Regions from separate parts of the Azospirillum sp. TSH58 genome, predicted to be linked through region 2. Evidence: riboswitches for the same ligand, from Rfam matches in the RefSeq annotation. Region 2 holds a riboswitch; each other region holds the start of a gene.

Region 1 (2,195 bases), on a different replicon from region 2:
GGTCATCAGGTCGGTGTATTCGCGCTTGTCGAGAAGCGGACCGTCCATCACCTCGATCCGTTCCTCCAGCGCGCGGTCCCCCAGCACCTTGCCGAAGTTGAACAGGCCGTGGAAGCCGAAGGCCGGTCCCGTCACCGGTGTCCGTTCGAAGGCGAAGCGGTCGGCCACGGCCTCCGGGGCGAAGCGGATGCCGGCCTTCTCCAGCGCCGGGCGCTCGGTCCGGCAGATGACGTGGTCCTCGGGGATGCCGGCTTCGAAGGGCAGGTCGCGCAGCCGGTCGAGCAGGGCGGCGGAGCGCAGGGAGAAGCCGCCGTTTCCCACCGTCATGCCGTCGTCGTACCAGCCCCAGCGGGCGCCGATGTAGTCGAAGGCGCGGAACTCCTCCGTCCAGGCCCGCGGGTCGGCGACGAAGCCGTCCCACTGCGCGATCAGGACATGACCGGTCGTCACCAGCCGGCGCAGGCGGACGTTGATGGTGTCCGAATAGTCGTCGATGCTGTGGATCGGGGCGATGCGGTGGAAATCGACGCCCGGAATCTTCGGGTCGCGGTCGGAGAGCAGCAGGACCCTGGAGAAGCGGCAGGCGGACAGGCTGTCCCGTATGGCCAGTTCGACCAGGGCGTTGTTCGCCGTGTCGGCGAACACCAGCGTGCAGTCCTCGATCCTCACCATGCCGTTCCCCGTTCTGCCGCCGGCGTCGGCCGCCCGCGGGCGCGGATCCTATCACGGCGGTTGTGGGGGTGCCACGGGCGGCGCGCCGGTCATCCTTGACGGGCGGGGGCCGGTCCCTTAGCTTGCGAAGTGTTCCCTGGGGGGCCTCGCTAGGAGGCTGAGACTCCGCCGGTCCGGCGCTTTCATCCGGACAACGCGGTGACCCATCGAACCTGATCCGGGTCATACCGGCGTAGGGACGGGACTGAAGGGCGGCACGGCGTACCCCCATTCCATCCAGACACCGCTTGCTCCGGCAACAGTTTGTTGGCGCTGCAAAAGGTGTGTGCGGACGTGACCGAAGCCCGACTTGTCGAAGACCTGCTGGCCTTCATCGCCGCCGGAGAGGCGGACGAGGAGGCGTTCAACCGCATGGCGCTGGCCGTCTTCGCCCACCAGTTCGAGACCAACGTCCCCTACCGCCGCTTCGCCACCCAGCGGGCGCGCACCCTGCGCACGGTGAAGAGCTGGCGCGACGTGCCCGCCGTGCCGATCAGCGCCTTCAAGGACCTGACGCTGAGCGGACGGCCGCCGGAGGAATGCCCGCACGTCTTCATGACCAGCGGCACCACCAAGGGCGTGCGGGGCAAGAGCCACCACCCGACGCTGGCGGTCTACGACCGCTCCATGACCGTCAATTTCCGCCGCCGTTTCATGGGGGACGTCGAACGGCTGCGCATGGGCATCCTGTTCCCGACCGAACAGGCGATGCCCAACTCCTCGCTCGCCCATTATCTGGCGCTGGCCAGGAGCGAATTCGGGACGGCGGAGAGCCGGTATTTCGTCTCCGACGCCGGGCTGGACGTGGACGGGGCGATCGAGGCGCTGTCGCGCGCCGAGGCGACCGGCGAACCCTATGCCCTGCTGGGGGCGAGCTTCAGCGTCGTGCATCTGATGGACGCGCTGGCCGAGCGGGGGCGGCGCTTCGCCCTGCCGGCGGGCAGCCGCATCCTCGACACCGGCGGCTTCAAGGGCCAGTCGCGGGAGATGGCGGCGGAGGAGTTCTACGGCCGCCTGTCCGCCACTTTCGGCGTGCCGCGCCGGCTGTGCATCAACATGTACGGCATGACGGAGCTGAGCACCCAGTTCTACGACGACGGCAACGAGACCTGCCCGTCGGTGAAGTCCGGCCCGCACTGGATCCGCAGCCGGGTCATCAACCCGCTGACCGGGCAGGAGGTGCCGCGCGGCAGCGTCGGCGTGCTGGTCCATCACGATCTGGCCCATTTCAACTGCGCGTCGGCCATCCTGACCGAGGACGCCGGGGTTGAGGTGGACGGCGGCTTCCAGCTTCTGGGCCGGGCGGACGGGGCGGACGCCAAGGGCTGCTCCATGGCGGTCGAGGACTTCCTCAGAGCGGCGCGGGCCCCATGACCGTAGGCTTGATGGAGCGCGCCGGGCATCTGCCGGGGTTGTCCGCCGACGCGGTGGACTGGCGGACGCTGACCTTCCGGCGCGGCGCCGAGACGCTCGACGTCGCGGTG
Region 2 (2,195 bases):
CTGCTGCGCCAGAAGCGGTCGGTCCGCATCGCCGATCTGGTGACGGAGGAGGTGGACACCATCCCCGCCACCATGGACCAGGAGGAGGTGGCGAACCTGTTCCGCCAGTACGCTCTGGTTTCCGCGCCCGTGGTGGACGCCGGCGGTCGGCTGATCGGCGTCATCACCGTCGACGACGTGGTCCACATCATCGACGAGGAGGCCGAGGACGACATCGGCAAGCTCGGCGGCGTCGGCGACACCTCGATCTACCGCTCGGTTCTGGAAACCTCGCGCTCGCGCATTTCCTGGCTTGGGCTGAACCTGTTCACCGCCTTCGCGGCGGCGGGCGTCATCTCGCTGTTCGAGGCGACCATCGAGCAGATCGTGGCGCTGGCCGTGCTGATGCCGATCACCGCCTCGATGGGCGGCAACGCCGGGACCCAGACGCTGACCGTGGCGGTGCGCGCCCTGGCGACGCGCGAGCTGTCGTCGTCCAATGCCCCCCGCGTGGTCGGCAAGGAGGTGCTGGTCGGGCTTCTCAACGGCGCCGTCTTCGCCACGCTGGTGGGGGCCATCGCCGCGACGTGGTTCGAGCCGATGATCGGGCTGGTGATCGGCTGCGCCATGGTCATCAACCTGTTCGTCGCCGGGCTGTGCGGGGTGCTGATCCCCATCGGTCTGGACCGGATGGGCGTCGACCCGGCGGTGGCGAGTTCGGTCTTTCTGACCACGATGACCGACGTCATCGGGTTCCTGTCCTTCCTGGGGCTGGCGTCGCTTTTGTTGCTGTGACCAACGAAAAGGGGCTTGCCAAAGGCGGCTCTCTTCCGGATGATCCGGGCATTGGCTGGGGTGCCGTGCGGGATGCGCTCGCGCGGCTGAGATCACACCCATCGAACCTGTCTGGATAATGCCAGCGAAGGGAGCCGCCGCATGGTATCCGCGCCCTTATTTCATTCTGAGTCCGCCCATTCCGGGTCCGCAAAACCCACCGTCGCCGTGGTCGGCGCGGGGGTGATCGGCCTGTCCATCGCCTGGAGGCTGGCCGCCGCCGGCTGCCGGGTCGAGGTCTTCGACCGTGGCGCTGCCGGCCGGGGCGCCAGCCACGCCGCGGGCGGCATGCTCGCCGCCTGCGTGGAGACCGAACCCGGCGAAGAGAGCCTTCTGCCGCTGACCCGCGCCTCCCAGGATTTGTGGCCCGCCTTCGCGGCGGAGCTGGAGGCCGCCTCCGGCCTGGCGGTGGACCTGCGCGACGAAGGCACGATGGTCATCGCGCTGAACGCCGACGACGCGGCCAAGGTACGCTTCCTGCACGAGTTCCAGAGCAAGCTCGGCCTGCCGGTGGAATGGCTGAGCGGGGCGGAGGTGCGGCGGCGCGAGCCCTACCTCCAGCCGGGCGTGGCCGGCGCGCTGTTCTGCGCCGGCGACCATCAGGTGGACAACCGCAAGGTCGCCGCCGCCCTGCACGCCGCCGCCCTGCGGGCCGGCGCCGTGGTGCACGAGTACGCCGAGGTCAGCCGCATCGAGATCCGCGGCGGCCGTGCCGTCGGCGTCCAGGTCGGTGACCGGCTTTTCGAGGCCGACCGGGTGATTCTGGCCGCCGGGGCGTGGTCGGGCTGGATCGACGGGCTGTCCCCGGCGGTGCGCCCGCCGGTGCGCCCTGTGAAGGGGCAGATGCTCTGCCTGCGCATGGACGCCCGGCTGCCGCTGCTGCGCCACGTGGTGTGGACCCCCGGCACCTACCTGATCCCGCGGCTGGACGGGCGGCTGCTGGTCGGCGCCACGACGGAGGAGCGGGGCTTCGACGACCGGCTGACCGCCGGGGGCCAGTTCGCCCTGCTGGAAGGGGCGTGGCGCGCCCTGCCGGGCATCGCCGAGCTGCCCATTGAGGAAGCCTGGGCCGGTTTCCGCCCGGGCACCCGCGACGACGCCCCGATCCTCGGCCTCTCGGAGGTGGAGGGGCTGGTCTACGCCACCGGGCACCACCGCAACGGCATCCTGCTGACCCCGGTGACCGCGGATTCGGTGGCGCGGCTGGTCCTGACCGGGGAGACCGATCCGGTGATCCGTCCCTTCGCGCTCGACCGCTTCGCCCAGCCCAAGGGGGCCGCGGCATGAGCGTCCGCATCCGCGTCAATGGGCGGGAGGAGGATCTCGCCGCCCCCACCGTCGCCGCCCTGCTGGCCGAACGCGGCATCGCCGCGGGCACGCGC
Region 3 (2,195 bases), on a different replicon from region 2:
GTCGCGGAAGATCTCCCAGGTCAGGTCCTCGGCCTTGCCGCCGACCTTCTCCAGGGCCTGGTAGATCGGCACGGTGCCGATGGGGACCGGGCTGTTGCGCAGGATCCATTCGCGGGTGGTGTGGATGTTGCGGCCGGTGGACAGGTCCATCACGGTGTCCGCGCCCCAGCGGATCGACCAGACCATCTTGTCCACCTCCTCCCCCACCGAGGAGGCGACGGCGGAGTTGCCGATGTTCGCGTTGATCTTGGTGAGAAAGTTGCGGCCGATGATCATCGGCTCCGATTCGGGGTGGTTGATGTTGGACGGGATGATCGCCCGCCCGCGCGCCACCTCGTCGCGGACGAACTCCGGGGTCACATGGTCGGGGATGGAGGCGCCGAAGTCGTCGCCGTCCCGCGCCGCCGCCTCGGCCAGCCGCTGGCGGCCCAGATTCTCGCGGACGGCGATGTACTCCATCTCCGGCGTGACGATGCCGGCGCGGGCGTAGGCCATCTGCGTGACCGCCCGGCCCGGCTTGCCGCGCAGCGGACGGCGCCCGGCGCGGTCGAAGACGGGCACGGCGCGCGTCTCGCCGGCGCGCAGCCCGTCGTCCTCCGGACGGACCTCGCGGCCCTCATAGGCCTCCACGTCGCCGCGCGCCTCGATCCAGGAGCGGCGCAGCTCCGCCAGGCCGCGGCGGATGTCGGTCTGCACGGCGGGGTCGCTGTAGGGGCCGGAGGTGTCGTAGACGCGCACCGGCGGCTCGCCGCCGCCGACATGGATGTCGCGCATGGCCACGCGCAGGTCGGGGAAGCGCTCCCCCGCCACATGGACCTTGCTGGACGACGGCAGCGGGCCGGTCGTCACCGAGAAATGGTCGGAGGGCGCGGGCTTTTGGGAAGCGGGGGGAAGTGAGTCGGGCATCTGCTGTGGATCTCCATCGCACATAGGATCGTTGGAGACCCGGGTGTGACGGAGCGGCAGAACGGACGACCGGAGCGGTCCCCATGGAGGGGTGCGCGATGGGATGCGCGTGACCGTGGCCCGTTTGTTCCTGTCCCTACGCCGGTACGACCCGGATCAGGTTCAAAGGGTTCGGCGCCTTACGGCATCATCTCAGCCCCGTGTTATGGGGCTCCCCTTGGAACGTCGCCATGCTGAACGATCCGCCCCACCCACGTCAACGCTATTCACGGCGAATTCCACCCCACGGATGCAATTGGCGCGACTCTGGTATCCATTATCTGGTATACAAAATCCTATTGCGCAGCCTGAGCCGGGCCGCTATGCTGCATCACAACAAGAAACAAAGCCCCCTCCCGAGTGCCCGGAGCCCGTCCCATGCTCGAATCCCAGATGATCGCCTTCGTCGCCCTGGCCGGCCTGATGGGCCACGGCCTCACCCTGCTGATGCGGGAGGACGACGAGTGGAACGCCGATCCGCAGGACGGGCAGCCGGACGGCCTCTGGTCGTCGGACCGCTTCAACCAGTCCGGCGAAGGCCACAACCGTCCCTTCTTCCTGGAATGAAAGAAGGCCGCCGCGCGGGGTGCGCGCGGCGGCCATAGTCCGAGATGAAGTCTTCCGAGATAAAGCGCCCGAGATACGAAACCTGAGACGACTTTGCGGGCCGATCAGTGGCCGGGCTGCACCGCCAGCCCCCCCGCACCCTGCTGGGCGGCGAGTTCTGCGTTGCGGGCATGGTGCTTGCGCAGCATGGGCCGCAGGACCGCGATGGCGCAGAAGGCTGCGATGAGGTCCATGGTGGCGCAGATGTAGAGCACGGTCGCCCAGGTGCCGGTGGCTTCCATCAGCAGGTTGCCCAGCGGGACCAGCAGGGCCGCGACGCCCTTGGCGCAGTAGAGCACGCCGTAGATCTTCGCCGCATGCTTGGTGCCGAAGGTGTCCGCCGAGGTCGCGCTGAACAGGCTGTACACTTCGCCCCAGGCCAGGAACACCAGACCCGACAGGATCAGGAACATGATCGGGTCGTGGCCGAAGCGGCTGAGCATCAGGATGCCGAGGCCTTCGAAGGTGAAGGCGATGAACATCGTCGCTTCACGGCCGATGTGGTCGGAGACGAAGCCGAACAGCGGACGGGAGATGCCGTTCATCACGCGGTCGAGCATCAGCGCGAAGGGCAGAGCCGCCATGGTGATGCCGAACAGGCTGATCGGGGCTTCCTTCACGCCCAGATCGTGGGCGATCACGCC

The links. Region 2 has a riboswitch for thiamine pyrophosphate ahead of thiO (glycine oxidase ThiO). Riboswitches for the same ligand answer to the same signal wherever they lie in the genome.
Region 1: linked by a shared signal. The riboswitch ahead of TSH58p_RS25915 (long-chain fatty acid--CoA ligase) and the one ahead of thiO (glycine oxidase ThiO) in region 2 are both predicted to bind thiamine pyrophosphate.
Region 3: linked by a shared signal. The riboswitch ahead of thiC (phosphomethylpyrimidine synthase ThiC) and the one ahead of thiO (glycine oxidase ThiO) in region 2 are both predicted to bind thiamine pyrophosphate.

What each region holds. Positions count from the first base shown of each region.
Region 1 covers NZ_CP022367.1:977,628-979,822, forward strand. The annotation lists gene TSH58p_RS25910 (DUF5672 family protein) at 1-672, opposite strand, end outside; TPP riboswitch at 800-929, shown strand; gene TSH58p_RS25915 (long-chain fatty acid--CoA ligase) at 1,006-2,085, shown strand; gene TSH58p_RS25920 (acyl-CoA reductase) at 2,082-2,195, shown strand, end outside.
Region 2 covers NZ_CP022366.1:48,598-50,792, reverse strand. The annotation lists gene mgtE (magnesium transporter) at 1-774, shown strand, start outside; TPP riboswitch at 821-924, shown strand; gene thiO (glycine oxidase ThiO) at 916-2,100, shown strand; gene thiS (sulfur carrier protein ThiS) at 2,097-2,195, shown strand, end outside.
Region 3 covers NZ_CP022364.1:354,069-356,263, forward strand. The annotation lists gene thiC (phosphomethylpyrimidine synthase ThiC) at 1-906, opposite strand, end outside; TPP riboswitch at 1,022-1,134, opposite strand; gene TSH58p_RS05225 (hypothetical protein) at 1,324-1,512, shown strand; gene oxlT (oxalate/formate MFS antiporter) at 1,617-2,195, opposite strand, start outside.